3 regions of the Noviherbaspirillum phoenicis genome follow, and region 2 is predicted to be linked to each of the others. Evidence: predicted binding sites of a transcription regulator. Region 2 holds the regulator's gene; each other region holds the start of a gene.

Region 1 (10,255 bases), on a different contig from region 2:
TATATCGTGCTTGGCTCGATCGCGCTCAAGCGCGGCCGCAGCAAGCCGGTGCGCGCAGCAGCCTACGTCGCCGCGCTGGTGGCCTTCGGCTATATCGTCGGCGTGGCGGTAACCAAGAACCCGCGCTTGTTCGCATGACGCCGGCACCCGAGCGGCGTGCATGCAAGTCAGCAGATGCGGTGCCAGACTTGCCGGATAATCAGCTTCCTGCTGACCGGTAGCGTGACGCGATCGCCGTTTTCGCAGGCTCCTGCCCTGAGCAGGTAACTGATCACCTGCCGGCTTCCGGAACGCAGGGAATAGGCTTCCAGGTCCGTTACCAGGCCGTGCAGGCGACGGCTGAGGCCAGACAGCATGCTGCGCGCGAAGCCGGGATTGTGGTCCAGTTCATCGAACACGGCATGGCTACCGATATGCAGCAGCAGGGAATCGGTCAGAGCCTGCGCATCGACGATGCAAGGACGCTCCATGAACATCATCGCCTCGGCAAAGCTTTGTCCTGCGCTGATAATCTCCACCACCTTCTCAGCGCCGTCGGTCGATGCGAAGCCCAGCTTGACCTGGCCTGAAACGACCGCATGGAAGCCCCGGCACGGATCGCCGCATCGAAAGATCACTGTTCCACGCGGCACATGGACTTCGGTGGTGACGGCGGCGATCCGGTCAAGTTCAGCATGGGTGACATCGGCCAACGGCGCCAGGCGGTTCAGCAATTCCCGTGGCGCGACTTTCTAGGCAGGCATGGCTGGCAAGGAGGCAGGGGCGGTAGCGCCGCGCAGGCCGGGACGGGCGTTCCGGCCTGCGCGCGGTGGGAGGAAGCTCAATGGCCGGATGCGGCATCCGGGGAGCTGTTCGAGCGGAAGGTGTCGGCATTGTCCGGCCCGACGACATTCATCACGCCCACCAGGCCCTTTTCCATGCGTGACAGCGCATGGTCGACCAGGATCAGCCGGCCGGGAACATCCACCTTGAACTCGACCATGGTTGCGCCGCCGGGAGCCACCGAGGTGGTCTGGATGTTCTTCAGCGGCGGCGAGGTCAGGTCGCCCTGGTTAAACACGCGGTCAAAGACTTCGCCGATGACATGGAAGCTGGACGTGGCATTGGGGCCGCCGACACCGAAGAAGATTCTCACGGTTTCACCGACCTTGGCTTCCAGTCTGTGGGTCTTGGTCAATGCGTCGTGCGTGCCATTGAAAACCAGGTGTTCCGGCTTTTCGTCCAGGAGTTTCTCCAGCGAGAATTCATTCTCGCCCGGTGTGCCGTGGCGCTGCGCAGTGTACAGCTCGCCCTGCATCACATAGAACTCGCGGTCGACCTTGGGCAGGCCGCCTTCGGGCTCCACCAGGATCATGCCGTACATGCCGTTGGAGATATGCTGCGCCACCATCGGCGTGGCGCAGTGGTACACGAACAGGCCGGGGTTCTGCGCCTTGAACGTGAAGCTCTTGGTGCTGCCGGGAGCGGCCTGGGTGACCGCCGCGCCGCCGCCGGGCCCGGTGACTGCGTGGAAGTCGACCGAATGGATCATGTGGCTGTCCTTGGCATTGGCCATGTTCACCGTCACCGTATCGCCGACGCGGACGCGGACGAAGGGGCCGGGCACCTTGCTGTTGAAGGTCCAGTACTTGTAGGTGGTGCCATCGGCGAGCTGGCCCAGCACCTCGGTCGTTTCAAGATTGACGGTCAGCTTCTGCGGCCCGCGCTTGCCCACTGGCTCGCCCACCTCGAACGGGCTGCGCGAGATTTCCGCGCCTTTTGGCGCCGCCTTGGCGACGGTATCGCCGACCACGATCTTGCCGATCATGCCGGCCTGCACATGGCCTGGCAGGGAGCAGATATATGTGAACTCGCCTTTCTTGTTTGCCTTGAACACAATCGCCGTGCTCGCGCCTTTTTCCTTCAGCTCGTTGGACCTTGCCTGGAAGTCGGGCACGGAAATGTCATGCGTGGCGCCATCGCCATTGACCAGATTGATCTGCACGACTGCCCCTTCTGGCACCGATAACTGCGGATTCACTTTGCCCTTGATGACGCCGGCCTCTCCGACAAAGACCAGCTTGCCATCGGCGATGTCGGTGCGCAGGGTATAGGTCACGTCAGGGCGGTACTTGACGGCGCTGCTGCCATGTTCGTGGGTCGCCATGGGCGCCGGCGCCGCAGCGGCGCCTTCCTTATTCGCAGCGGCATGGACAGAGGAAAGGCCAGCGGCGCTGAACATCAGGCAGGCGATGGCGTAGGAGAGCGGTCTGGGGTTCATGTTCTTGATCACTTATGAATCTGGCCGGCGACCGGGATGTGCCGGCTCAGTTGCAACAAATCATACATTTTAAATATATGTTTAAAAAATGATCTAGGTCAAAAAAATACTTTGGGTTGCAAACGGAGAATGCGGCGAGCCGCTCTGGCCCCAATGGACCTCATGAGGCGCCGCAGTGCCAGCCGATGGCTGGTGACGGTCGCGTCTTGCATCCCGTTCGGGTGCTTGATTACCTGCCCGGAACAACGGCACGTCTGAAAACTTGAGGTAGGTCAACCGGCAAAGATTCTTTCGAAATGTATGATTTCACCGGACCACAGGCAACGCCTGTGACTTTGCAGGCCTGCGGACAAGCTGCAGCCGGAATCGGGTGGGTGGCATGCCGCATCACGCCTGACCCTGACGTATCGACAATGAGAACAATGATGAGAAGAACGCTCCCGATGCTGCTGACATGCGCAGCATGCCTGCCCTGGCTCTCCGCTGCCGCATGGGCCAGCTGTGGTTCTGCCTTTTGTACTGTCAACACCAACTGGACGTCTGAAAGTGCCATGGTCGACGCCGGCACCACCTTTGACCTTCGCCATGAATCGATCCGCCTGGACCAGCTTCGCGCTGGCACCGACGACATCCGGCGCGGCCAGATTCCTCGCCATCACGACGAGGTGAGGACCACCAACCAGAACCTGGTGGCCACCTTCAGCCACAACTTCGCATCCGGATGGGGCCTGTCTGTAACGGCGCCAGTGGTCGACCGCGATCATCTGCACCTGCATAACCATCACGGCGGCCAGCTGCCGGAGGAATGGAATTTCACCCGGTTGGGTGATGTCCGCGTTGTGGGGCGCTACCAGCTGCCGGTGCTGGGCGATCCGATGCGGCCAGCCAGCGGCGGCCTGCTGTTCGGCCTGAAGCTTCCCACCGGGAAGACCGATGTCGCCAACGGCGCCGGCGCCGTGGCTGAGCGCAGCTTGCAGCCGGGGACCGGCACCACCGACATGATCGTCGGCGCTTATTACTACCAGCAGCTTCCGGCACAGGATCTGTCGTGGTTCGCGCAGGGCCAGTACCAGCATGCGATGAACCAGCATGATGAATTCCGGCCCGGCGCGCAGCTCGGTGTCGATGTCGGCATCCGCAAGGCGATCGGCGAGAAGCTTGGCGCGCTGCTGCAGCTGAACATGGTGGTAAAGCGGCGCGACAGCGGCAACGAGGCCGAACCGGAAGACAGCGGCAGTCGCCAAGCCTTCCTCAGCCCAGGGCTGAGCTATGCGCTGGCGGAGACCATGCAGATCTACGGCTTTTACCAGCAGCCGATCTATCAGAACGTCAACGGCGTACAGCTGGTTGCACGGCGCGCGTTCATGGTGGGCCTGGCCGGGCGCTTCTGAGCGCGCCGCACGGCGTGCAGGCGACCATACGCGGGAGATGATGATGGCGATGATGAAACGACTGATGGGCATCACGCTGGTGGCGGCGCCGCTGCTGTGCGCCGCTTCGCCATCTGCTTTCTCTCTGACCGACACCCAGGGAAGGAACCATACGCTCGAAGCCCATCAAGGCAAATGGGTGCTGCTCAATCTATGGGCAACTTGGTGCGCACCCTGCCTGAATGAAATGCCGGAGCTGGAAGCCTTGCAGCAGTCGCGCAGCGACCTGGTGGTGCTGGGCCTTGCGGTGGACGCGCAGAGTCCCGCAAGGGTCGCGCAGTTCGCGGAAAAGCTGCACGTCCGCTATCCCGTCATCGCCGGCAACGAGGCGATGGCCAGGCAATTCAAGGCGCGCGGCTACCCCACCAGCATCCTGTTCGACAAGACCGGCAGGCAAGTGTCGGTGACGGAAGGTGCCGTGACACGGCAGCAGGTGGAGAACATGCTGCGCTGAGCAGTGGCGGTCCTCGGGCCGGCAGCGGTCTCGCGGACGATTAAGAGGCATGCCATGGCCCGGCATTCTTGACCCACGTCAAAGCGCACCTTGCCATTCTGGCCGGTTCACGTGGCAAGCTGGATGTATATCAGTCCCGGCCTGCAAACCCTTTCAGGCCCTGCTATTTTTGCCAGGTCGAAGCGGCCGCGCCCGGCCCTGCAAAGGGGCATCGGACCAGCAGCGGCAGCAGATATCGCGAAGCAGGATGACGAGCAATGGACCAGCTTACGGCGGATTATGTGATTGTGGGAGCCGGATCGGCCGGCTGCGTGCTTGCAAACCGGCTGTCCGCCGATCCGGCGACCACGGTCTGCCTGATCGAGGCAGGCCCGCCGGACCGCAGTCCATTCATCCGCCTGCCCATCGGCATCATCTACATGATGATGAGCCGCAGGCACAACTGGCGCTATGTCACCGAAGCGCAGCGCTGGCTTGACGGCAGGCGCCTGTTCTGGCCGCGCGGCAAGACCCTCGGCGGATCCAGCGCCAGCAACGCGATGGTGTACACCCGCGGGCACGCCACTGACTACGACGCATGGGCGGCGCTGGGCAACCGCGGCTGGTCGTATGCCGATGTGTTGCCGCTGTTCCTGCGCTCGGAGCATCATGAAGCTGGCGCTTCCGCCTTTCATGGCGTCGGCGGGCCGCTCAATGTATCGGCGCAGCGCTCGCCCAACCTGCTTTCGCGCCTCTTCGTCGAGGCCGCCGTCGAGGCCGGCTATGCGCGCAACGATGACTTCAACGGCGCCAGGCAGGAGGGGGTCGGGCTGTATGAAGTGACGCAGAAGAACGGGGAGCGCTGGAGCGTGGCGCGGGCCTACCTGCATCCGGTCCTGGCACGCTCCAACCTGACCGTGCTGACCGGGGCGCGCGCCAGCGCGGTCCTGCTCGACGGCAAGCGCGCGGTCTCGGTTGCCTGCACGCGGCGCGGCAATGCAACCGCGGTTGCCGCGCGGCGCGAAGTCATCCTCGCAGCGGGCGCAGTCAATTCGCCGCAATTGCTGATGCTGTCGGGCATCGGGCCGAAGGAGGAACTTGGACGGCATGGCATCACGGTGCGGCACTGCCTGCCCGGCGTCGGCAGGAATCTCCAGGATCATCTCGACGTGCTGATCATCCACCACTGCCTGCTGCCCGTGTCGAGCGGCATTTCGCTGGCGACGCTGCCCCTGCAGCTCAGGCATGTGATCGACTACCTGCGCAACCGTACGGGCGGGCTGACCACCAATGGCGCCGAGGCGGGCGGATTCATCAGGGGCACGCCCGACGCCGCGCTTCCCGATCTGCAATTTCATTTCACGCCGGCCCATCTGGTCGACCATGCGCGCAACCTGCGCAGCGCGGCGGCAACGCTGTTCGGGCATGGCTACTCGCTGCATGTGTGCAAGCTCAGGCCGCTCAGCCGCGGTCATGTGGGCCTGAGGAGCGCCGACCCGGCGGCCGATCCCCTGATCGACCCGAACTACCTGTCCGACCCGGAAGACATGGCGACGATGGTGGATGGCGTGAAGGCGGCGCGCCGGGTGCTGGCCGCGCATGCATTCGATCCCTACCGCGGGCCGGAACGGCAGCCGGGTGCGCAGGCGCGCAGCGACCGGGAGATCCAACGTTTCGTCCGCGCCCGCGGAGAATCCATCTACCATCCGGTCGGCACCTGCAGGATGGGACAGGATGACATGGCAGTGGTGGACGAGATGCTGCGGGTGCATGGACTGGAGGCCTTGCGGGTGGTCGACGCCTCCGTCATGCCGGCGCTGGTGGGCGGCAATACCAACGCCCCGACCGTGATGATTGCAGAGAAGGCGGCTGACCTGATCATGGGGCGGGCGAATGGCTGTTCAGGCGGGACGCATCTTGCAGCGAATGCGGCGGCCCAGTTCCGCTAGAGGCCATGACGGCTATTCGGCCGGTTCTGGCCGTTGCCGTAACCGGCCGAATGCAAGGTGCTGCGAAGGGGCTGGAGCAGGCTTGGAGTAAGAAGCTGCGAACACCCGCGGAGCCTGGCAATGGCGGCTTCCAGGTCCTTTCCGAGGTCCCTGCCAGCTTCTGGCTAGGCTGCGTGGCCCGGGTTGGCATGGCCGCTGATTGCGGGGATGGAGGATAGGAGCATGCGCTATTTTGTGACCGGCGGCACCGGCTTCATTGGCCGGCGGCTGATCAGAAAGCTGTTGGCATCGCAGGACAACACGGTATGGTTTCTGATCCGCGAATCGAGCCAGACGAAGTTGCCCGCGCTGCGCGACTTCTGGGGCGCGGCGCAGGCGCGCGCCATGCCGGTGTTCGGGGACATCTGCGCCGGGAACTGCGCTGTATCCGATGCCGATCGCCGGATGCTGGAGGGGAAGGTTGACCATTTCTTTCACCTGGCCGCCATCTACGACCTGCGCGCAGACCCGGCGCAGGAACTGGCAACCAACATAGAAGGCACCCGCCACGCGCTGGACCTGGCTGGCGCGCTGCGGGCCGGGTGTTTCCACCATGTCAGCTCGATTGCCGCCGCGGGCCTGTATGACGGCGTGTTTCGCGAGGACATGTTCGAAGAGGCCGAGAATTATGGCCATCCGTATTTCAGGAGCAAGCACGACAGCGAAAAGCTGGTCCGCACAGACTGCGCGGTGCCGTGGCGCATCTACCGGCCCGGCCTGGTGGTCGGTGATTCCAGGACCGGCGAGACCGACAAGATCGATGGCCCCTACTACTTCTTCAAGCTGATACAGCGTCTGCGCGCGGTGCTGCCGCCCTGGATGCCGGCGATCGGCATCGAGGGCGGGCGCCTCAATATCGTTCCGGTGGACTACGTCGTTGACGCCATGGCCTGGATTGCCGCTGCGCCCGGCCAGGATGGCCGCTGTTTCCATCTCACCGATCCGGCGCCGAAGCGGGTAGGCGATGTGCTGAACCTGTTTGCCCATGCGGCCCATGCGCCAGCCATGAGCCTGCGCATCAATGCCGCGCTGCTCGACCTGGTGCCGCACGCCGTGCGGCGCGGCCTGGCGGCGCTCGGGCCGGTCAGGCGGCTGGTGGACGCGGTGATGAACGATCTTGGACTTCCGGACAGCATCATGCAGTTCATTAATTATCCGACCCGGTTCGACGACCGCCAGGCGGCGGCCGTGCTGAAGGGCAGCGGCATCGTCTGTCCGCCGCTGGACAGCTATGCCGCCGCGATCTGGGATTACTGGGAACGCCACCTTGATCCCGAGCTCTTCATCAACCGCAGCCTGCGCGCGCATGTGGACGGCAAGGTCGCGCTGGTGACCGGCGGCTCGTCGGGCATCGGCCTGGCCACCGCGCAAAAGCTGGCCGAGGCGGGAGCCGTCACCCTGATCTGCGGCCGCGACCCGTCCCGGCTCGCCGCCGCCGGCGCGCTGATCGAGGCCGGCGGCGGCATAGTCCACTGCTATCAGGCCAACCTGGCCGACATGGCGGACTGCGACCGATTCATCGCCCGGGTACTGGCTGACCATGGCCATGTCGACATCCTGGTCAATAACGCAGGCCGCTCGATACGGCGCTCGGTGGAAGCCACCTTCGGCCGCTTCCACGACTACGAGCGCACCATGCAGCTCAATTACTTCGGCGCGCTGCGCATGACCATGGGCCTGCTGCCTGCAATGGTGGCCAGGCAATCCGGCCAGGTCATCAATATCTCGTCGATCGGCGTGCTGACCAATGCCCCGCGCTTTTCGGCCTATGTTGCCTCGAAGGCGGCGCTCGACGCCTGGACCTTGTGCGCCGCGGCCGAGTTCGCCGATGTCGGCGTGGATTTCACCATCATCAACATGCCGCTGGTGCGTACGCCGATGATTGCGCCCAGCCGGGTATACGACGAGGTGCAGGCGCTGACGCCGGCGGACGCGGCCGACCTGGTGGTGCAGGCGATCGTCAGGCGGCCGGTGCGCATAGCCACCAGGGTTGGCATTGCCGGCCAGACCTTGCATGCGCTCACCCCGCGCCTGGCGCAGACGGCGCTCAACACGGCTTACCGGCTCTCGCCCGATTCCGGCGCCGCAGAAGCACAGGAAGGACAGCAGCCAGCCCACGCGCCGTCCGCCGAACTGCTGGCCATGCAGCAGCTGCTGCATGGCATCCACATCTGATGCCCTCGCATGAGCACGCCTGAGCCGCTGTCGGCAGTGGACAGCGCCTGGCTGCGCATGGACCGGCCGACCAACCTGATGGTCATCTGCGGCATGATGCTGTTCAAGCACAGGCTACCGCTGGAGGCGGTCAAGCAGGCGGTGCAGCAGCGCATGCTGTGCTTCCACCGCTTTCGCCAGCGCGTGGCCGGTTCCGGCCCGGGGGCGCGCTGGGAATATGACGAGGCATTCGACCTCGACTGGCATGTGCGGCACATCGCCCTGCCGGAGGACGGCCGGGGCGGCACGCTGGAAGACATGGTGAGCGGCCTCGTCAGCACGCCGCTGGACCGGTCCAGGCCGATGTGGCAATACCACCTGATCGACGACAGGCAGGGCGGAAGCGCGGTGCTGCTGCGCATCCATCACTGTTACGGCGACGGCTTTGCGCTGACGCATGTGATTGCATCGATGACGGACGAAGGCCCGCGCCGGCCTCATCCCGCGCCGTGCGATCTCGCCGGTCCGGCGCCGTCCGGCACGACGCTGGAGCGGGTGTTCGGTCCCGTCACGCAGCTTGCCGGCGCGGCCGTGCGCACCGCCGTGTCTGCGGCCGGCCTGGGCCGCGACCTGCTTGCCCATCCGCTGCATGCGCTGGGGTATGCGGCTGCCGGCGCCGATTACGCCCAGGCTGTGGCGACGATTGCAGGCATGCCGCCCGACAGTCCGACCCGCTTCAAGGGCCCGCTGGGCGCAATGAAGCGGGTGGCCTGGGCGGCGCCCCTGCCGCTGCCCGAAGTCAAGGCGGTGGCGGCCGCGCTGGCCTGCACGGTCAACGATGTGCTGGTGGCCTGCGTTGCCGGCGCCCTGCGGCGCTATCTGCTGGAACGGGGCGATGCGCTGGAGCAGGCGGAGGTGCGGGCGCTGGTGCCGGTCAACATGCGGCCGGCCGGACCGCTCACGGACCTGGGAAATCATTTCGGGCTGGTATTTCTGGGCCTGCCGCTTGGGATTGCGACGCCGCTCGGCCGGGTCGACGAGGTACACAGGCGCATGGCGGCGCTGCGCGGCTCGAAGCAGCCGGCGGTCTCGCTTGCCATCCTGAACGCCATGGGCATGGCGCCCGGCTATCTCAATGACCGCCTGGTGGACGCGCTGGCCGCCAATGCCAGCATGGTGATCAGCAACGTGCACGGCGTGGAGCAGCCGCGCTACTTCGCCGGACAGCGCATCGCGCGGCAGCTTTTCTGGGTGCCGCAGTCAGGCGGCGTCGCCCTGGGCATCAGCCTGTTGAGCTATGCCGGCGAAGTGGCCTTCGGCGTGATGGCGGACGCCCGGCGGATACCGGACCCGGCCAGCATCGCCCGCCACTTCAACGCCGATTTCGAGACGCTGCTGCTGACCCTGCTGATGATGCCGTGGCCGGCGCCCCGCCGCACGCGCTGAGCCGGCCGCGCCAGCCTCGGCCCTGTCAGCTATGGTGCGGCCGCTTGCCTCCGGTATCGGGCCTGTGCAACAGGCTGCCGGGATGCAGCGCTGCCTGCGGCGTGGCTGCCTGCAGGGTTTCGCCAACGCTGCCGGCCAGGCCGATCAGCACTTCCTTCACCGTCTTGACGGTCAGGTTGCTGATGTTGCCGGCTTCCTCGATCGCGCCCTGGACCGCCTTTCTGCCTATGCCGGCCACGTCTCCGCCGGTCTCGGCAGCGGCCTCGACCAGGCCGTCCACCGCGCGCCGGGTCACGCCGCCGATATCGGCGCCCACCGTGGCGCCATGGCGGATGACCGAGCGCATGATCTCGAACGACGCGGCGACCGCATCGCCGCCGACGTCATGCACGCCCATGATGGCGCCCTTGGTAACGCTCTTGATGCTCAGCGTCAGGCCGGTGCCCACCTGTTCGGCGGCTTCGATGGCCGCCATCACCACGTGGCTGACGACATGCACGCTGTCGGTGCCGGCGGCGGCGCCGGTGCGCAGCGTGTCCGATAC
Region 2 (10,255 bases):
AGTTCCGGGTGCATCCAGCGCATCAGCGCCTCGAAGCCGACGATTTCCCGGGTGACGGCATTGACGATGGGCTGGTAGTGCAGGAAGAACTCGCCGTTGCGCACGGCCTCGAACAGCGCCGCCTCCATCGACACATCGTGGTCGGGGGCGCTGAAGGTGGCGCGGCTGTAGATGACGCAGCGGGCGCGGCCGGTTTCCTTGGCGCGCGCCATCGCGGTGTCGGCATGGGCCAGGAGCCGCACCTCGTTGTCGCCGTGCTCGGGGTAGACGGCGGCGCCGATCGAGGTGGACAGATACAGCGACTGGCCCTCGATCTCGAACGGCAGCTGCACCGCGCTGATCATGCGGCGCGCGATCGGATTGATTTCATCGGGATGGACCGCGCCCGACAGCACGGCCATGAATTCATCGCCGCCGATGCGGGCCAGGGTGTCGTTGTCGCGCAGCGCCTTTTGCAGGCGGCTGGCGGCCTCGCGCAGCAGCGCGTCGCCGGCGCCATAGCCGAGGGCATCGTTGACTTTCTTGAAACCGTCGAGATCGAGCGCCAGCACGGTGAAGCCGCGGCCGGTACGGCGGGCGTGGGCAATCGCCATGCGCAGCCGGTCCGACAGCAGCGCGCGGTTGGGCAGGCCGGTCAGCGCATCGTGGGTGGCCAGGTGCAGCAGCCGCTCCTTGGTTTCCTGCTGGCCCGAGATATTGCGACCCACCACCAGGACTTCGGTCTGCCCGTCGAGGTCGCGGTGGGAAGACAGTTCCAGTTCGAACCAGTGCAAGCCGGTGCTGGTATGCACCCGCACATTGACCCTGTCGTGCAGGCCGCTGGCCACCACCTGTGCCATGACCGACGCCAGGCCAGCCCGGTCCGGCGTATCCACGCGCTCGTGCAGCATGCTGCCGCACAGCACGGCGCCCGGCGCGATGATGCCGATGGCGCGCTGGCTGGCGTGCAGAATCTCGCCGTTCTCGGAGAGCGTGAACACCAGATCCCCGGCCGACTCCGTCAAACGCGTCAGCTGGCCTTTCAGGTGTTCTATCAAAACGTCATTTGGCATCGAAAACATGTTCGGTGATGGTTATGGGCTGAATTTCCAAACGCTCGTTCCTGAAGCCACCAGGGCAAAGTTCGGACGCCGCACCGTGCAAAAAAGCAATAACCCGCTCCGATCGGCGCTGCCGTCTTTCCCCGGAGGCGCCTGAGCGCATCCACGGTACCGAAAGCCTATCTTCGGGTGAGACCCCAAACTTATTTACGGCAGGAAATAATCTAACTTTAACCGAGAGCTTGCCCGGAAGGAAGTCCCGTGAGGCCGAACGCCTTGGCCAGCAGGGTGTAGGAGTGGCGCCGGGCCGCCGGGTCGTGGGTCCAGGTGTTGACCACGATTTCATCCAGTTTCAACTCGGCTGCCAGGGCATGCAGCCGGTCCGCCACCTGCGCGGCCGTGCCGACGATGGCGCGGCGGCGCAAAGCGGCGATACGGGCCTGGTCCGCCTCGTCGTAGACGGCGGCCGCCGCCTCTTCCGGGGAAACCAGGGGAAGGCGCAGGCCGCGCTCGAAGCCGATACGCCAGTGCTCGCGGGTCCTGAGCAGATGCCGCGCCTCGTCCTCGGTATCGGCTGCCAGCGCCCAGACGCAGATCGTGGCCTGCGGCATCGGATGACGTTCGCTGGGCTGGTACAGGCTGCGGTACAACGCCAGCGCCTCTTCCACGCCCTCGCCTTCGCTGAAGAAATAGGCATAGGCATAGGGAAGGCCGAAGTGCGCCGCCAGTTGGGCGCCATAGTTGGAACTTCCCAGAATCCAGATTTCCGGCGAGGTCGGGCCTTGCGGATGGGCGCGGATCGCGCCGAACGGATGGCCGGGCGCGAGCGGCATGCCGCTGACCCAGGCCTGCAGATCCTGCACCTGCTGCGGAAAGCGTTCGGCAGCCTGGCCGGCGTCCGGATTGAGCGCATAGGCGGTGAGCCGGTCCGAACCGGGCGCCCGGCCCACGCCGAGGTCGATGCGGCCGGGCGCGATGCCTTCCAGCACCCGGAACTGTTCCGCCACTTTCAGGGCGGCGTAATGCGGCAGCATCACGCCGGCGCTTCCGACCCGGATGCGTGACGTGGTCGCAGCAATGGCCGCCATCAGCACCTCCGGCGCGCTGCCGACGATGCTGCCGCTGTGATGGTGTTCGGAAACCCAGTATCGGTGGTAGCCCAGCCCGTCGCAGTGCCGGGCCAGCGCCAGCGATTCGGCGATGGCGTCGGTCTGGGGCCGGCCGCTGACGGCGGTGGACTGGTCAAGAACGGAAAGTTTCATGGTGTGTCCGCAAGCTGCCGAAGAAAAACCGATACTGTAATGCAACACGGCGCGTCATGCGCGCCGTGCCATTTCTGCAAGCCGTGCCGGGGAAAACCCCGGCGGAGCGGCTTACTTGCCTGGAGCCGGATTGCCGGCGCCAGCGCCGCCATCGGCCGGCATGGTGCGGGTGCCTTCGGTGCCGGCTGCCTTGCCGCTGGCTGCCGTGCGGCTTTCAGCGCGCTTGGCGCGACGTTCGGCGGCACGCTGCTTGCGCGCTTCGCGACGGGCGGCACGCTCTTCGGGCGTCAGGGCCTTGGGATTGTTCAGATTCTGCTGCGACGAGGTGCCCGGTGTCGGCACTTCGGTGTTGGCGCGCAGCTGGCCGGCGCCTGCATTGCGTTCAGCCTTGACCTCTGCACGGCTCTTGTTGCCTGAAGGCATACCAGCCGTCGGCTTGTCCTGGAACTGGTTGACCTTGTCGAATTCGGCAGCGCTGGCGCCGGACTTGACTTCGGCACGGCTGGTGCCGCTGCCCTTCACGGCTGCGCCGGGACGGTCGTTGAACTGGTTGACGCGGTCTGCATTCGCCGCGCTGGCGCCGGACTTGACTTCGGCGCGGGATTGGCTGGCCGATGGATCGGTGGAAGTGGCGGCAGGCGCTTGCGCGAAAGCCGAAACCATTGCGGCCTGAGCCAGGGGAAGTGCCAACAGCGTTAACATTTTTTTCATTTTGCGCATCCAGTCGTTGAGGGTGAAGAAAGGGGAACACCAGCACAGCCATATCGTGTCAAAAAGATACCCATCTTTCCTCCGATCGACTGTGCGCTAACGAACACAACCCACATTTTGCTTAACATTTTGATACGCCGCTAATATCTGTTGTATCCGCGTTACGATGTGTTTGCTACACTTCGCCGTACCGACCGTTCTAATCCGCAGATCAGTCTTGCGGCACGTTTCATACCGTAGCGTTTCGCGTTTTCAACGGCTTGAGATATATCATTGGCGACCATGATCCAGTCCATTCCAGTCAACAGCCAGACCACGCCCATCAACGTCAACGCCCTGAAGGCAAGTTGCGCGGCGTGCAGCATGCACCAGCTTTGCCTGCCCATGGGCCTGGACGATACCGACATGTCGCGTCTCGACGCCATCATCGGACGCCGGCGCAAGGTGCCGCGCGACACCCATCTCTACCGCATGGGCGATCCGTTCACCAACCTGTACGCGATCCGGCTTGGGCATTTCAAGACTTTCCAGATCAATGTCAGCGGCGAGCAGCAGATTACAGGCTTCCAGATGGCCGGCGAGCTTCTCGGCATGGACGCCATCGGCACCGAGCGCCACCATTGTTCGGCGGTGGCGCTGGAAGACAGTGAAGTCTGCGACATTCCATTCAGCCGGCTGGAAGAGTTGTTCGGCCACATTCCCACGCTGCTGCACCATTTCCACCGGATGATGAGCCAGGAAATCACGCGCGAGCAGAGCGTCATGCTCCTGCTGGGCAATATGCGCGCCGGCCAGCGCTTCGCCGCCTTCCTGGTCAATCTCACGACGCGCTATGCCGCCCGCGGCTATTCCTCCACCGCCTTCCAGCTGCGCATGTCGCGCGAGGAAATCGGCAATTATCTCGGACTCACCATCGAGAGCATCAGCCGCCTGCTGTCACGCTTCAAGAAGCTGGGCGTGCTGCAGGTAAGCAACCGCGAAATCGTGATTCTCGATCCGCCCCGCCTGAAAGCCATGGCGGCCGGCACCGAGAAATGCGATTAGGCTCGGCCCTGTCGCCGTCATAGCGGCGGCTGGCGGTCGGCCGGCACATTGGCCAGGTAATAACTGAGCATCGCCGCCAGCGCGCAGAACAGCCAGAACAGGAAGAATCCCACCGTATAAGCCGCCAGCGGCGACAGCGTGAACTCGGCGCCGCCCAGGTGCAGATCCTGCGGATCGAGCAGGGAAAAGAAAAAACCTTCCGCCATCGCCGCCACCAGGAAGGATGGCCACAGGATCACCATTGCAAGACGCCGCATCTATGCCTCCTTCAGGATTGGTCGGCCGACAGCGTCGCCGTCGCCTGCTGCGGCCAGGGCCACACGCCATTGATGCGCCAGGTCCGGCCCTGGTCTTCCAGCATCACCTGCCAGCGCGCCATCTCCAGCATCGGCAGGCTCACGGCAAAGTGGCCTTCCGCATCCGCCACCACCGGCAGCACGATATCCTTTTCCGGACGCGTGGAATGAACCAGGCGCAGCGTCATCGCGCCATGCGGAATCCCCTGCGCGCCGCGCATCGCGCCTGTCAGCCGGCCCGCGGCGGCATCGAAGTGCAGCGCCAGCGACAGTCCCAGCCGGCTGGCGGCCTGATCGCGCCGCAGGTCCTGGTTGATGGCCTTGCCCTGCCGGTAATAGTCGCCCACCACCAGCGCATCCTGCTGCGAGTAGGAGAGCCAGATCGTGTAGCTGCCCGCCAGCACCACCAGGAACGGACCCAGCATGATCAGCCAGGGCCAACGGTGCTTGTACCAGGGCGTGGACGGGCATTCGAGCGTATTCATTGACTGCATTTGCATTCTCCTTCAGCGCGGCACGTAAAAGACCGCTTCTTCCCTGACCTTCAGCCCGGAGTCATCCAGCGCCTGCAGGCCGATATGTATCTTGTTAGACCCCCTGGCGGCCTGTCCGCCATCGATGCGCAGGCGCACCGGCACGGAACGGGTCTCGGTGCCATTGAGCGTGACCTCGTCGGCGCCGGCAAGTCGCAGCGACGGCAGGCCATCCACAACGATGCGGTAGCGGTGCGCGCTCTCGGAGGTGTTCATGATCTGCAGGCGGTAGACATTTTCTATCATGCCGTCCTCGATCTCGCGGCCCATCGCGCCGCGGTCGCGCAGCACGTCCATCTTCAGCGGCGTGCGCATCGCCAAGGACATGCCGAAGGCGGTCACGATGGCCAGCAGGATGGCCAGATAAATCAGCACCCTGGGCCGCAGCGCCCGGCGCCGGATGTCGGCGCTGGACAGGCCCTGCTTCATCGCATGGTCGGTGCTGTAGCGGATCAGGCCGCGCGGCAAGCCGACCTTGTCCATCACGCCGTTGCAGGCGTCGACACAGGCGGCGCAGCCGATGCACTCGTATTGCAGGCCGCGGCGGATGTCGATGCCGGTCGGGCATACCTGCACGCACATGCTGCAGTCGATGCAGTCGCCCTGCTTTTGCTTCTGCGTTGCATCGGCCCTTGCGCTCTTGGCGCGCGCGCCGCGCGGCTCGCCGCGCTTTTCATCGTAGGTGATGATCAGCGTGTCCTTGTCGAACATCGAGCTTTGAAAACGTGCGTACGGGCACATGTACTTGCAGACCTGCTCCCGCATCCAGCCGGCATTGCCGTAGGTTGCAAAGGAATAGAACAGCACCCAGAACCACTCCCACGGACCCAGCCCCAGGGTGGCGACTTCGCGCGCCAGCGTATGGATAGGCGTGAAATAGCCGACGAAGGTAAAGCCGGTCCACAGCGCCACAGCGCCCCAGGCGGCATGCTTGCCGAACTTGCGGGCAAACTTTCCCAGCGAGGCCGGCTGGCGGTCCAGGCGCATGCGGGCGCTGCGGCTGCCTTCGATCTTGCGCTCTATCCACATGAAGATCTCGGTATAGACCGTCTGCGGACAGGCGAAGCCGCACCATACGCGGCCGGCAATGGCCGTGGCCAGGAACAGCAGATAGGCCGAAATGATGAGCAGCGCGGCCAGGTAGATGAAGTCCTGCGGCCACAGCACGATGCCGAAGATATAGAACTTGCGCGCCAGCAGGTCGAACAGCACGGCCTGGCGGCCGTTCCAGTTGATCCACGGCAGGCCGTAGAACAGGATCTGGGTCAGCCACACGCAGACCCAGCGCAGGCTGGCATAGCGCCCCTGCACTTCGCGCGCGTAGATTTCCTCGCGCGCCGCATACATCTTGACGACCGCCACTTCGGGCGTGGTATTGCTGCTCATTTCAATGCTCTTTAGCTGTAGCCGGGGCCTTACTGCGGCGCCGCTCCCTTGACATTGGACAGGCCCCATACATAGGCGGCCAGCACATGCACCTTCGCCTCGCCGAGGAAGTCCTTGAATGCCGGCATGGTGTTGGTGCGGCCCTTGCGGATGGTTTCCATGATGGTCTCAAGGCTACCGCCATACAGCCAGGTCTTGTCCGACAGGTTGGGTGCGCCCAGCATCTGGTTGCCATGGCCATCGGCGCCATGGCAGGCGGCGCAGGCAGCGGAGAACTTGGGCTTGCCCAGCACCGACTTGATCGGGTCGGAGGTCGAACCCGACAGGCTCAGCACATAGTGCGCGACATTCTCCACGTCCTTCTCCGAGCCGACCGCGGCGGCCATTGGCGGCATCATGCCGTTGCGGCCGTTCATGATGGTGGTCTTGATCACATCGGGCTCGCCGCCATGCAGCCAGTCATTGTCGGCCAGGTTGGGAAAGCCCTTGCTGCCGCGGGCGTCGGAACCATGGCACTGCGCGCAATAGGTCAGGAACAGCCGCTCGCCGATGGCGCGGGCCTGCGGGTCGGCGGCCACCGCCTTGAGGTCCTGCTGCTGGTACTTCGCGAACAGCGGGCCATATTCTGCCTCGGCCTGCTTGAGTTCCTGCTGATAGGCGCCGGCCGACTTCCAGCCCAGCTTGCCAGCGTACTCGCCCAGGCCCGGATACAGCACCAGGTAAGCCAGGCTGAACACGATGGTGATATAGAACAGCCACATCCACCAGCGCGGCATCGGCGTGTTCAGCTCGGTCAGGTCCTCATCCCACACATGGCCCGTGGTCTGGGTCTGCGCCTTGGCGCCGGGCGGCAGCGTGATCTTGTGCTGGGACTGCGACCACAGCAGCAGGCCGCAGCCGAGGATGCCGATCAGCGTCAGCACCACGATGTAGATGTTCCAGAAACCGCTGGTGAAGTCAGACATGGCCCTGCTCCTGCTGTGCTTGATCGGATGCGTCTTCGTCAGCGAAAGGCAGCTGCGCAGCGGCGTGGAAGTCGCAGTCCTTGTGACGAATGAAGGTCCACCACAGGATGCCGATGAAGGTGACGAAACTCACCACGGTCATGGCGCTGCTGGCCTGGTCGAATAATGTTTGGATATTCATGATGACAATGTCGATGGATTAAGCAGGCCTAGTTGCGGGCCTTGATCTGCGTGCCCAGGCCCTGCAGGTAGGCGACCAATGCGTCCTGCTCGGTCTTGCCGGCCAGCTCGGCGGGCGCGGCGGTGATTTCCTCGTCGCTGTAGGGCACCGACAGGCGGCGCAGCGCGCGCATCTTGGGCTGCACTTCCTGCGGGTCCAGCCTGGTCTTTGCCAGCCACGGATAACCGGGCATGTTGGACTCGGGCACCAGGTCGCGCGGGTTGTCGAGGTGGGCGCGGTGCCACTCGTCGCTGTAGCGGCCGCCGACGCGGGCCAGGTCCGGACCGGTGCGCTTGGAACCCCACTGGAAGGGCCGGTCGTACACGAATTCACCCGCCACGGAATAGTGGCCATAGCGCTCGGTCTCGGCCCGGAACGGACGGATCATCTGCGAATGGCAGCCGTAGCAGCCTTCGCGCACATAGATGTCGCGTCCCACCAGGCGCAGCGGGGAATAAGGCTTCAGTCCCGCGACCGGCTCGGTGGTGGATTTCTGGAAGAACAGCGGAATGATCTCCACCGCGCCACCGATGCTGACCACCAGCACCACCAGCGCAATTAGCAGCCAGGGGTTCTTTTCTATCGACTCATGCGAAAACTTCATATCGTGCTCCGTCTTTCTTGATCAAGCATGCGCGGCATGGATTGCCGGGATACGCGCGGCAACCGGCTTGGCGTCACGCACCGTCATGTAGGTGTTGTAGGCCATCAGCAGCATGCCGGTCAGGTACAGCGTGCCGCCGGTGAAGCGGATCACGTAATACGGGTAGGTTGCCTTGACGCCTTCCACGAAGCTGTAGGTCAGTGTGCCGTCGGCATTGACCGCGCGCCACATCAGGCCCTGCATCACGCCGGCGATCCACATCGATGCGATGTACAGCACGATGCCGATGGTGGCGACCCAGAAATGCAGGTCGATCAGGCGGGTGCTGTACATGGCCTGCTTGCCCGACAGGCGCGGCAGCAGGTAGTACAGCGAACCCATGGTGATGAAGCCGACCCAGCCCAGCGCGCCGGCATGGACGTGGGCGATGCCCCAGTCGGTGTAGTGGGACAGCGAGTTGACGGTCTTGATCGACATCATCGGGCCTTCGAAGGTGGCCATGCCGTAGAACGACAGCGACACGATCAGGAACTTCAGGATCGGATCGGAACGCAGCTTGTGCCAGGCGCCCGACAGGGTCATCACGCCGTTGATCATGCCGCCCCAGGAAGGCGCCAGCAGGATCAGCGAGAACACCATGCCGATCGACTGGGTCCAGTCAGGCAGCGCGGTGTAGTGCAGGTGATGCGGGCCGGCCCACATGTAGGTGAAGATCAGCGCCCAGAAGTGGACGATGGAGAGACGGTAGGAATACACCGGGCGCTCGGCCTGCTTGGGAATGAAGTAATAGACCATGCCCAGGTAGCCCGCGGTCAGGATGAAGCCCACCGCGTTGTGACCGTACCACCACTGGATCATTGCATCCTGCACGCCCGAATAGGCCGAATAGGACTTGGTCAGCGAGGCCGGCATGCTCATGCCATTGACCACATGCAGCAGCGTCACAGCCAGGATGAAGCCGCCGAAGAACCAGTTGGCCACATAGATATGCGCGACCTTGCGCTTGACGATGGTGCCGAAGAACACCACCGCATAGGCAACCCACACCACCGCGATCAGCAGCGTGATCGGCCATTCCAGCTCGGCGTATTCCTTGCCGCGGGTCAGGCCCATGGGCAGCGTGATGGCGGCGGACACCAGCACCAGTTGCCATCCCCAGAAAGTGAACGCAGCCAGCTTGTCCGAGAACAGCCTTACCTGGCAGGTACGCTGCACGACGTAATAGGACGTGGCGAACAGGCCGCAGATACCAAATGCAAAGATCACCGCGTTGGTATGCAGCGGACGCAGCCGGCCATAGGTCAGCCAGGGGATATCGAAGTTCAGGGCTGGCCATGCCAGCTGGGCGGCGATGAATACGCCGGCCAGCATGCCAATAACGCCCCACACCACAGTCGCGATCGCGAATTGCTTCACGATCCGATAGTTATAGTTCAGTGCAGTGTCCACGCAAACGCTCCAGAAGAAACAAGTAATGTCATTGCTGGAGGGTACGTTTCGGGTGTTCGAAAATCCTTGATATGAGTCAAAAATGACCGGGTTGTGAAGAAGCGGTGCGAGGACGATGAATCGCCGGTTTAAAAAGCATGACAATGACGCCATGCTTGTGGACGAAATACATCAGCAACATGGAAAGGTGGAATTTGTCCTTTGTTTAAAGGCTATTTTTCAACTTGCCTTATTGCGATGGCTGGAGCTCTCTGTCATCCAGCATACATAGCAACTGTGGCGCACGTTGTGAAGTCAGGCTTCAAAGCAGTTGCGGTGGTCATGCAAGTGTCGCGTTGAACGTCATCTCGGCGGTGCCTGGCGTGGACAAAGTGCGGCGTCTTCCTGAGCTCTTGCAGGGTGCAATGCTCCGCACGGGCATTGCACGATGGGTCGATCAAGCAAGTCAGCATGACAAGGCACGTCCCGCTTGGGACCGTAGTGCAATGCCCTTCGGGTATTGCACCTTACAAAAGCGGCTGAAAGCCCTTCTAACGTTTCAATGGTTTCTGCCGTTGCCGTTGCCGTTGCCGTTGCCGTTGCCGTTGTTTTTGCAGTGGCCGTTGCCGTTAGGGTCCCCGTCTGTGTACCGCCGTGTCAGCGGTGCCCGGAGCGGGAAAAGGTGCGGCGTCTGTCTGAGCCAAGCGCAGCTTGGCGAGTTTAGCCGCGCCCCGCTCCGGGTACCGCTGGCACGGGCACCCCGCGC
Region 3 (10,255 bases), on a different contig from region 2:
TGCGCGGCGCCAGGCTGGCCGCGATATCGGGTTCAGGACGCTGATCCTCCGTTGCATAAAAGAAAACGCCCGCTTGCCGCGGGTGTTTGTTTTCCAGGCTGCTCTTCACACTGCCTGCTTCTGGCCTGCTTCCAGTTCCGCAATGCGCTTGCGCATGTCGCGTTCATCCGTCCAGCGCTGAGTTTCATCACGCACGATGGCAACGATGGCCGACACCTGGTGGTCCGGCGTGTAGAGCATCGCCACCGTGAAAGCAATCGATAGCGGCCGTCCTTCCTTGTGCAGGGCGGGCACCCGCAGCAGGTCGTGGCCATAGCGGGTCTGGCCGGTGTCCATGGTCTTGTGATAGCCGTCCCAATGACGCTGGCGCTGGCGTTCCGGAATGATCAGGTCGAGCGACTTGCCGATGGCTTCCTCTTCGCTAAACCCGAATATCCGCTCGGCTGCTGCATTCCAGAAAATGATGTTGCCAGCGGCGTTTGCCACCACCACGCCGTCGCCTATGGCCCTGAGCAATTGTTCGAAGTCGATCGATGCCTCCATGATTCCTTCCCTTTGTACTGATCAAAAAAAACGTCCGGCCCCTTGTCGGAAGCCGGACGCGATTCCGGAATTAAGCCAGGAAGCTGCTTAGACCGCCTTGGCCTCGTGCATCGCGGCGATCTGCTGCGAGCTGTAGCCCAGCTCTTCCAGCACTTCGTCGGTATGCTGGCCCAGCAGCGGCGAGGCCGTCACTTCCGGCTTCAGGTCGGAGAACTTGATCGGGCTGCCGATGGTGTAGTACGAGCCGCGCACCGGATGCTGCACTTCCACGATCGAGCCCGACTTGCGCAGCGACTCGTCCACCAGCAGTTCCTTCATCGACAGCACCGGCGCGCACGGAATGTCGAACTTGCGGAACACGTTCACCGCCTCGAACTTGGTCTTGTCCTTGATGAAGTCCTCGATCGTGGCAAAGATCTCGTCGATGTGCGGCTGGCGTGCCTTCGGCGTGGTGTAGGCCGGGTCGGTCTTCCATTCCGGCTTGCCCAGCGCGTCGCAGATCGGCTCCCACGCATGGCCCTGCACCGTGAAGTAGATGTACGCGTTCGGGTCGGTCTCCCAGCCCTTGCACTTCAGGATCCAACCCGGCTGGCCACCGCCGCCGGCATTGCCGCCACGCGGCGTGACCTTGTCGGCAAACGCTTCCATCTCGTGCGGATACTGCGGATACTCTTCCAGATAACCCACCCGCTCCAGGCGCTGCTGGTCGCGCATCTTCACCCGGCACAGGTTCAGCACCGCATCCTGCATCGACACCGCCACCTTCTGGCCCTTGCCCGTCTTCTGGCGGCCGATGTAGGCCGTCAGGATGCCGATGGCCAGGTGCATGCCGGTGTTGGAGTCGCCCAGCGCCGCCGCCGAGATGGTCGGCTCGGAGTTCTCGCCCTTCCACCAGCCGGTGGTCGAGGCCGCGCCGCCGGCGCACTGCGCCACGTTCTCGTAGACCTTCAGGTCTTCATAGTGGTGGCCCTCGGAGAAGCCCTTGACCGAGGCCAGGATCATCTTCGGGTTCAGCTCCTGGATGCGTTCCCAGGTAAAGCCCATGCGGTCCAGCGCGCCGGGGCCGAAGTTCTCCACCATCACGTCGGACTCGCGGATCAGCTTCTCCAGCACTTCCTTGCCTTCCTGCTTCTTGGTGTCCAGCGTCAGCGAGCGCTTGTTGGAGTTGAGCATCGTGAAGTACAGCGCGTCGGCATCGGGGATGTCGCGCAGCTGGCTGCGGGTGACGTCGCCGGCGCCCGGACGCTCGACCTTGATCACGTCGGCGCCAAACCAGGCCAGCATCTGGGTGCAGGCCGGGCCGGCCTGGACGTGGGTGAAGTCGATGATCTTGAGGCCTTGCAGTGGTTTGTCCATGTGTCTTTCTCCTTGTTGGTCTCGGTTGTTCCCGGATGTTCTCGGATGTTCTTCGATACGTTGCGTGCTTACTTCTTCTTGGCCGCGCTCTGCGGGTTCAGGTGCGTGATGCGCCCGCTCTCGGTGCCGGCCTTTTCATCGATGACCACGTTGATCAGCGTGGGCCGGCCTGAGCTGATGCCCTGCGCCAGCGCCGCCGACAGTTCCTCGGGCGTGTTCACGGTGGAACCCTCGCCGCCGAATGCCTGCATCAGCATGTCGTAGCGCGCGCCCTTGACGAACACGGTGGGCGCCGGATCGGCGCCGCCGGTAGGGTTGACGTCGCAGCCCTTGTAGACGCCGTTGTTGTTGAAGATCACCACCGTCACCGGCAGGTTGTAGCGGCAGATGGTCTCGACTTCCATGCCCGAGAAGCCAAAGGCCGAATCGCCTTCCAGCGCCACCACCGGCTGGCCGCTGGTGACGGCCGCGCCGATCGCATAGCCCATGCCGATGCCCATCACGCCCCAGGTGCCGGAGTCCAGGCGCTTGCGCGGCACGGACATGTCGATCACGCTGCGCGCCAGGTCCAGCGTGTTGGCGCCTTCATTGACGAGATAGACCTCGGGCTTGTCCTTCAGCACATCGCGCATGGCCGACAGCGCGGTCATGAAGTTCATCGGCGCGGACTTGGCCGACAGGGTCTTGGCCATCTTGGCGATGTTGGCGTCGCGCTTCTCGGCAATGGCGCCGGTCCAGCCGGCATCGGGCTTGTCGAAGCCGGTCTGGTCGATGGCGGCCAGCAGCGCCGAGACGGTGGAGCCGATGTCGCCGGCCAGGGGCGCGTCGATGGGCACGTTGGAATCCATTTCCTGTGCCGAGATATCGATCTGCACGAAGGTCTTCTGGGCCCAGTCCTTGTGGTCCTTGCCGCCCCAGGTCGGGCCCTTGCCATGCGAGAGCAGCCAGTTCAGGCGCGCGCCGATGAGCATCACGCAGTCGGCTTCCTTCAGCGCATAGGAGCGGGCGGCGATGGCGGCCTGCGGATGGTTGTCGGGCAGCAGGCCCTTGGCCATGGACATGGCGAGATAGGGGATGCCGGTGCGCTCGACGAAGGCGCGGATGTCGGCGTCGGCCTGGGCGTAGGCTGCGCCCTTGCCGAGCATGATGACCGGGCGCTTGGCCTTCTTCAGCACGTCGAGCGCCCGGGCGATGGCGTCGGGCGCGGGGATCTGGGCCGGCGAGGGGTCGACGACTTTCACGATGGAGCGCTGGGCGGCGGCGGCTTCCATGGCCTGGCCGAGCAGCTTGGCGGGCACGTCGAGATAGACGCCGCCGGGACGGCCGGAGACGGCGGCGCGGATGGCGCGCGCCACGCCGATGCCGATGTCCTCGATATGGTTGATGCGGTAGGAAGCCTTGACATAGGGCTTGGCGGCATTGAGCTGGTCGAGCTCTTCATAGTCGCCCTGCGCCAGGTCGACGATCTCGCGCTCGGAAGAGCCGGAGATCATGATCATGGGGAAGCAGTTGACGGTGGCATTGGCCAGCGCGACCAGGCCGTTCAGGAAGCCTGGGGCCGAAACGGTCATGGCGATGCCGGGCTTCTTGGTGAGGTAGCCGGCGATGGCGGCGGCGTTGACGGCGTTGGCTTCATGGCGGAAGCCGATGAAGCGAAAGCCCTCGGCCTGCGCCAGGCGGGCCAGGTCGGTGATGGGGATGCCGACCAGGCCGTAGATGGTCTCGACGTCATTGGCTTTCAATGCGTCGAGCAGCACGTGGAAGCCGTCGGTCTGCTCGGCTGGCTCGGCGCCCTGCGCCTGCCCTGCCTGCTGGCTCTGCTCGCGCAGCAGCGTGCTCTCGTCGGTCTCGGTCGTTTTCAGTACTGAAGACATGCTTGCTCCTGTGGGATTCGGTCGAAAATTTGGCGCGCTCGATAAGGTCGAGCACTGGTGGTTCGCAGGCTATTCTTGAACGCATGCCCGTGTCGACTCGTCGGTGCAGGCCTTGCACTTGCTGCCTGCATGCCCCGATTAAGTAGCCGCATCATAGCGATGAGGGCATTTCCTTCTCATTGACCGAGGTCAATTTCCACAAGATGAATAAATTGGCAGCTTCCCGCAGGCAGCATCGTGGCCTGTAGGCAGCAAAAGCTGCTGCCCGGCATGTCTTCAGCGGCCGGGCGCGTAGCCGATGAATCGCTGTATCAGGGCTGCACCGTCGCTCATCAGGAAATCGCGGAAGGCCTGTGCCACCGGAGGCAAGCGCTTGCCGCGGCGATGCACCACGTACCAGTTCAGCATCATCGGAAAGCCCTGCACATCCAGAACTGTGAGACTGCCCGCCTGCAACTCCAGGCTGATCGTATGCGCGGACAGGAAGCTGATGCCCATGCCGGCAATCACTGCCTGCTTGATGGTCTCGATGCTCTGGATTTCCATCGCGATGTTCAGGTCGTCGATGTGCTGGCCAAAGCTTTCCACCATCGAGTTCCAGGTGTCGGAACCCTTTTCCCGGACCACGAAAGGCTCGCGCTTGATCATTGCCATCGTGATCCGCTTGCGCTTCGCATACGGGTGGTCGGGCGGCGCCACGATGACGTAGGGATGCGGCGCGAACGCTTCATTCAAGGTATCCATGTCTTCTGGCGGCCTGACCATGATCGCCAGGTCGGTCATGTTGTTGGCGATATCACCCAGCAGCTTTTCCCGGTTGTGAACGCTGAGGTTGAGCGTTACGCCGGCATGCCGCCGCGCGAATTCAACCAGCAGGCGTGGGAAAAAATAGTCGCCCGCGCTGATCACGGCGACATTGAGCTTGCCTCCTGTGACGCCCTTGAATTGGGTGAGCGCTTCTTCCGCTTCCTCGAACTGACGGATGATCTCGCGGCTATAGCGCAGCAGCTCCTCGCCGGCAGGCGTGAGGTAAGTGCGCTTGCCAAGATGCTCGAACAGCACCAGGCCGACATGGCCTTGCAGCGTCTTGACCTGAGTCGATACGGCCGGCTGCGTCAGATGCAGTTCTTCAGCGGCACGCGAAAAACTGAGGTGACGCGCCACCGTTTCGAAGATTTTTAACTGGCGCAGGGTGGCGTTCTTCATAGCGGGCCAAGTCCATGTATAAATGATACGTAATCATTATGCATAAAAACTTTAACTATACCTAATGCATTGCTGCCTCTACGATGCGCTTCAACGACGTCGACATCGCGACGTTTCCCATAACGCATTGCAGATTACAAGGAGCAAGCCATGACCGATATCACTTGCAGCAACGTTGCCATGCCTACCCCTGTAGAGGTGCAACGCAGCGCCTACAACGCCGCCTTCTACGAACTGGGCCTGCGCTGGCACTGGGATGCCGACATCTACCATGCGCCGATTCCGCGCGACGAAGAGCGTGCGCATATCCGCCGCTATATCGAGAGCCACCAGCCGCATCTGCTGACGGCTTACGACGTCGATTTCCTGGTCGACGCGATCCAGGCGGCAAAGGACCGCCGGGTCGAGCTGATTCTCGCCTGTGGCCGCCAGGATGCCTGCATGGTCGACTGGGCCGAAGTGCACAAGCACGAGATCGGCATCTGACACCGTTGCCGCCGGGCCTGTGCAGGCCACGGCTTGAACAGCATTCAATAAGGAGACTTCGATGTTTGCATCTCACATCAGCGACACCACGGCGCAGGACGCCGCCGACATCCACCGCAGTGCCTACAATGCGGCGTTCCATGAACTCGGCCTCAGATGGCACTGGGATGCAGACCATTACGAAAGCGCGCTGCCGGCCAGCCAGGAAAAGGCCCATCTGCTTTCCTATCTACGTAACCACCAGGCGCATCTGCTCAAGGCATATGACGCCGAATTTCTGGTCGACGCCATTACCACGGCCAAGGGCCGCTGCTACGAGACGCTGCTGGGATCCGGCCGCGCCAGGCCCAACGTCAACTGGGCCGAAATGCAGCAGCCGCAGGTCGGCCATTGAGACGACGCCTGTCCACCGCCGCCTCACGGTAAGGAAATTTGGAAACTTAACCGTGGTCAAGGCACTGGACAGGGCCTTCTCACACAATAAAAGCATGCTATTTCATGCCTGGGCCTGTCGCAGCGGACCCTGAATCCGCTCCGCGCCCAGCACCATCATAAGGGAGAGCGCATCGCCTCAATGCCATGCGCGGCGCTCTGCCGACTCATAAGGGGACAATCAAATGATTCAACGCTGGCTGCGGTTTCAGCATCAAGGTCAAGTCTGCTTCGGTACGCTGGAAGGCGAAAAGATCCGGATCTTCGAGGGCGACATGATGGTCGATCCCATCCCGACCGATCTATCGACGACGATGAACGACGTCAAGCTGCTCACTCCGGTTGTGCCGGGCAAGGTGATCGCCCTGTGGAACAACTTCCATGCGCTTGGCCGAAAGCTCGAACTGCAGCCGCCCAAGGAACCGCTTTACCTGATCAAGTCTTCCAACTCCTATCTCAATCCCGGCGAGACCATCAGGAAGCCGCGCGATGAAGGCAAGGTGGTCTATGAGGGCGAGCTGGGCGTGATCATCGGCAAGACCTGCAGCGACGTCGCCGAGGAAAACGCCCTGGATCATGTGTTCGGCTATACCTGCGCCAACGACGTCACCGTGGCCGACATCATCCAGCGCGACCCCACCTTTCCCCAGTGGGCGCGCGCCAAGGGCTTTGATACCTTCTGTCCGTTCGGCCCGGTGGTTGCCACTGGCCTCGACCCCGCGATGCTGGTCGTGCGCACCATGCTCAACAGCGAGGTCCGGCAGGACTATCCGGTCAATGACATGGTGTTTCCGGTGCAGAAACTGGTCAGCATGATTTCTCGCGACATGACGCTCTATCCCGGCGACATGATCCTGTGCGGCACGTCTGTCGGCGTAGGCTCGATGAAGCCTGGCAGCATCGTCGAAGTCGAGATCGGCGGCATAGGAAAGCTGCGTAACCGTTTCGAGTAGACCATGGGGTAAAAGCAATGAAGATAGCAATCATAGGGGCAGGCGCCATCGGCGGCTATGTCGGCGTGAAACTCGCCCTGGCAGGGGAGGACCTGACGTTCATCGTCAGGGGCGCCAACCTGCGAGCCATACGCAGCAACGGCATGAAGCTCATCATGCAGGATGGCTCCGAGCATGTCGCGTCCAATGTCAAGGCAACGGATAGCTACAGCGAGGCGGGCGTGCAGGATCTTGTGATCCTGGCGTTGAAGGCGCATCAGCTCGATGCGGTGGCGGATGAGGTCGGCAAGCTGGTTGGGCCGGATACCGCCATCGTGACGATGCAGAACGGCATCCCGTACTGGTACTTCCACAAGCATGGCGGCGAACTGGAAGGCCGCCAGGTACAGACGGTCGACCCGACCGGCACACTGGCCCGCAAGATCCCGGTGGAGCAGGTGATAGGCTGCGTGGTCTATCCCGCTTCGGAGCTGATCGCGCCGGGCGTGGTGCGCCACATTGAAGGCGACCGTTTCCCGCTTGGCGAACTGGACGGTTCCGTCAGCGAGCGCGTGACCAGGATATCGGAATGCTTTACCAATGCCGGTTTCAAGGCGCCGGTGCTGGACAATATTCGTTCCGAGATCTGGCTCAAGCTCTGGGGCAATCTGACGTTCAATCCCATCAGCGCATTGACGCATTCCACCCTGGTGGATATCTGCCAGTTCCCGCTGACCCGCGACCTTGCCGCCAACATGATGACGGAGGCGCAGGCAATCGCCAACAAGCTCGGCATCGAGTTTAGGGTCACCCTGGACAAACGTATCGCCGGCGCTGAAAAAGTGGGCAAGCACAAGACTTCCATGCTGCAGGATGTGGAGGCCGGGCGCGAGTCGGAAGTGGACGCATTGGTCGGCTCCGTGGTTGAACTCGGGCGGCTTACCGATACGCCGACACCCCATATCGATACGGCTTATGCGCTGGTGAAGCTGCTCGATCGTACGGTGGCGGAGGAAGCAGGGCAGGTCCGCCTGCAAAAGGCGGCATGAGGAGGCCCGCGGCAAGCTGAGCAGGCCCGATATCGGCGGCAATTGTTGCCGCCGCAAGCAGACCAGTATCCTTTCTGGAAACTGGTCTTTTTTTTGCCCGGCCCGCAAGGACCGATTGCCATTTCCCCGCGCTGCAGTTGCGCGAAAATTGACCGCAGTCATTTGTAATCGAAACATCGGCGTCGATACTGAAAGCGTCAATGAACGACGTCGAGGTGGATCATGAATGCTTTTTCAAACGGACGCATTGTCGAGACCGAGCGCACCGTCTATCAGTTTTCGAGCGAGTCGCGGGCACGGGAGTTTCTGCGTTATGCCCGCACCGTGGGCGAGGTAGCGGCCGCCGGCAAGGTGACGCCGGTTGCGAAGAACAAGAAGGACCATTCGGCACCATGCCAGTTCTTGCGCATGCATTAAAGAAACCGCGTCGACCTTCGGCCCGCCAATGACCGCGATGCTTGCCAGCCTGCAGTGCAAGGAGAAAACTGTACCGCGCAAAAGAAACCGGCTGGCGGGGCGCATCTCGGTGCTGGGGGAAGAAGGCGTGTCCGCACAGCTTGTCTGGCGACGCGGCAGCCATGATGACAGCCGCGTGGCAGCCAGGCTGTTTGCGGAGCTGTGCAGCAAGGGTTATCACGCATTTGCCGTCAGTGGCGGACATAGCGCCCGGCGCATCGATGGTTTCAGCCCTGCCCTGGGCGATGTGATATTGACGCCGGGGCACGGTGAGAGCTGGGAGGATTGTGATGTTGCGGCATGGCAGGCTTCTGTCATGGATGCGCAAGGGTTGCTACGGTCGGCGCTCGCGTACATAACGGGAAGAAAGCCTGCCGCAGGGGGCGCTTCGGCAACGAAGCAGGACTCGAAGCGGCGCGGCGAACGGCAGGCATTGTGCATGCTGCTTGGCATGCTCAGTGATGCCCAGCGGCGCAGCCTGCGCGAGTGCGCCTGCTTCGATGTATGCGGCGCCGCAAGCGGCACCGTGTACCGGTTAATGGCACAAGGGCGGGCAGAGATTGACCAGCTTGACCAGGAAGGAGCGGTGCAATACCGGCTGCAGATGTCAGCGGCATGCATGCTGCCACCGCATACGGCGCTGCTGGTCCATGCGCTGCATCTGCAGGATCCGGAATCCGAGCATGCTTATCTGAGCGGCGCCACGTTTGCGGCTGACAGGAATTAGAGCGCGCCCCAGGAAACATCGCCGGTGCCATGCGCCGGCTTGATGTCTGGTGTGCATCGTCCGCGCCTGCATGGGCAGCCAAGCGTCGCCGCGCCAAGGCAGTCAGGCGACTTGCGTCCTTCCTGCGAGCGTTGCAGATGGAGTGCGGCTGCCGGGCCTTGGCTAGCGCCTGCGTAAAGGTTTTACTTTAATTACAGGAAGATTGTATGCGTATAGGCATTCCCATCGAAACAAGGGAGGGGGAGACGCGCGTCGCCGCCACCCCCGAGACCGTCAAGAAGCTGGTGGCGGCCAAACATGAGCTGGTGGTGGAGGCCGGCGCCGGCATCCGCTCCAGCGTGACCGACGAGGCCTATGCCGTCGCCGGCGCCCGGATCGGCAGCGCGGCCGATGCCTTCGGCGCCGACATGGTGCTCAAGGTGCGTGCCCCCAACCCCGAGGAACTCGGCCTGCTGCGCCCCGGCACCGTCGTCATCGGCATGTTGAATCCCTTCGACGCCGAGAACATCGCCGTCATGGCCCAGCGCGGTCTCTCCGCCTTCGCGCTCGAAGCCGCGCCCCGCATCACCCGCGCCCAGAGCATGGACGTGCTGTCTTCCCAGGCCAACATCGCCGGCTACAAGGCCGTCATGCTCGCCGCCAATACCTACCAGCGCTTCATGCCCATGCTCATGACCGCCGCCGGCACCGTCAAGGCCGCCCGCGTGCTCATCATGGGCGTGGGCGTGGCCGGCCTGCAGGCCATCGCCACGGCCAAGCGCCTCGGCGCCGTGATCGAAGCCTCCGACGTGCGCCCGCCGGTCAAGGAACAGGTCGAGTCGCTGGGCGCGAAGTTCATCGACGTGCCCTTCCTCACCGACGAGGAGCGCGAGATCGCCCAGGGCAGCGGCGGCTATGCCCGCCCGATGCCGGCCGACTGGATGCGCCGCCAGGCCGAGCTGGTGCATGAGCGCGCCAAACAGGCCGACATCATCATCACCACCGCCCTGATTCCCGGCCGCCGCGCCCCGGTGCTGATCGGCGAAGACACCGTCAAGGCGATGAAGCCCGGCTCGGTGATCGTCGACATGGCCGTCGAGCAGGGCGGCAACTGCCCGTTGTCGGAGCTGGGCAAGACGGTGACCAAGTATGGCGTGCACATCATCGGTGAGCCCAACCTGGCCACGCTGGTCGCGGCAGACGCCTCGGCGCTGT

What was found. Region 2 encodes FNR, which switches genes on or off when oxygen is low (the NO sensors DNR and NnrR bind a similar motif). Its sites were predicted from a motif close to TTGATNNNNATCAA; they were not measured.
Region 1: nirK (copper-containing nitrite reductase) is a predicted target of FNR. The motif match lies at 2,349-2,362, and genes of this name have one in related genera.
Region 3: oxc (oxalyl-CoA decarboxylase) is a predicted target of FNR. The motif match lies at 3,953-3,966, and genes of this name have one in related genera.

The regions. Positions count from the first base shown of each region.
Region 1 covers NZ_JBDFLX010000003.1:620,490-630,744, forward strand. The annotation lists gene ABC383_RS25040 (SirB2 family protein) at 1-138, shown strand, start outside; gene ABC383_RS25045 (Crp/Fnr family transcriptional regulator) at 168-713, opposite strand; gene nirK (copper-containing nitrite reductase) at 821-2,260, opposite strand; gene ABC383_RS25055 (hypothetical protein) at 2,490-2,813, opposite strand; gene ABC383_RS25060 (transporter) at 2,812-3,651, shown strand; gene ABC383_RS25065 (TlpA family protein disulfide reductase) at 3,701-4,144, shown strand; gene ABC383_RS25070 (GMC family oxidoreductase) at 4,402-6,072, shown strand; gene ABC383_RS25075 (SDR family oxidoreductase) at 6,295-8,286, shown strand; gene ABC383_RS25080 (wax ester/triacylglycerol synthase family O-acyltransferase) at 8,296-9,711, shown strand; gene ABC383_RS25085 (hypothetical protein) at 9,737-10,255, opposite strand, start outside.
Region 2 covers NZ_JBDFLX010000001.1:2,486,001-2,496,255, forward strand. The annotation lists gene ABC383_RS11240 (putative bifunctional diguanylate cyclase/phosphodiesterase) at 1-1,052, opposite strand, end outside; gene ABC383_RS11245 (LLM class flavin-dependent oxidoreductase) at 1,271-2,302, opposite strand; gene ABC383_RS11250 (hypothetical protein) at 2,414-3,013, opposite strand; gene fnr (fumarate/nitrate reduction transcriptional regulator Fnr) at 3,296-4,057, shown strand; gene ABC383_RS11260 (hypothetical protein) at 4,075-4,314, opposite strand; gene ABC383_RS11265 (FixH family protein) at 4,326-4,847, opposite strand; gene ccoG (cytochrome c oxidase accessory protein CcoG) at 4,860-6,272, opposite strand; gene ccoP (cytochrome-c oxidase, cbb3-type subunit III) at 6,302-7,237, opposite strand; gene ABC383_RS11280 (cbb3-type cytochrome oxidase subunit 3) at 7,230-7,418, opposite strand; gene ccoO (cytochrome-c oxidase, cbb3-type subunit II) at 7,447-8,061, opposite strand; gene ccoN (cytochrome-c oxidase, cbb3-type subunit I) at 8,083-9,510, opposite strand.
Region 3 covers NZ_JBDFLX010000005.1:433,227-443,481, forward strand. The annotation lists gene ABC383_RS27415 (HPP family protein) at 1-44, shown strand, start outside; gene ABC383_RS27420 (PAS domain S-box protein) at 106-543, opposite strand; gene frc (formyl-CoA transferase) at 631-1,899, opposite strand; gene oxc (oxalyl-CoA decarboxylase) at 1,968-3,773, opposite strand; gene ABC383_RS27435 (LysR family transcriptional regulator) at 4,050-4,979, opposite strand; gene ABC383_RS27440 (HAD family hydrolase) at 5,130-5,465, shown strand; gene ABC383_RS27445 (HAD family hydrolase) at 5,527-5,859, shown strand; gene ABC383_RS27450 (fumarylacetoacetate hydrolase family protein) at 6,083-6,850, shown strand; gene ABC383_RS27455 (2-dehydropantoate 2-reductase) at 6,868-7,878, shown strand; gene ABC383_RS27460 (hypothetical protein) at 8,101-8,295, shown strand; gene ABC383_RS27465 (hypothetical protein) at 8,324-9,061, shown strand; gene ABC383_RS27470 (Re/Si-specific NAD(P)(+) transhydrogenase subunit alpha) at 9,268-10,255, shown strand, end outside.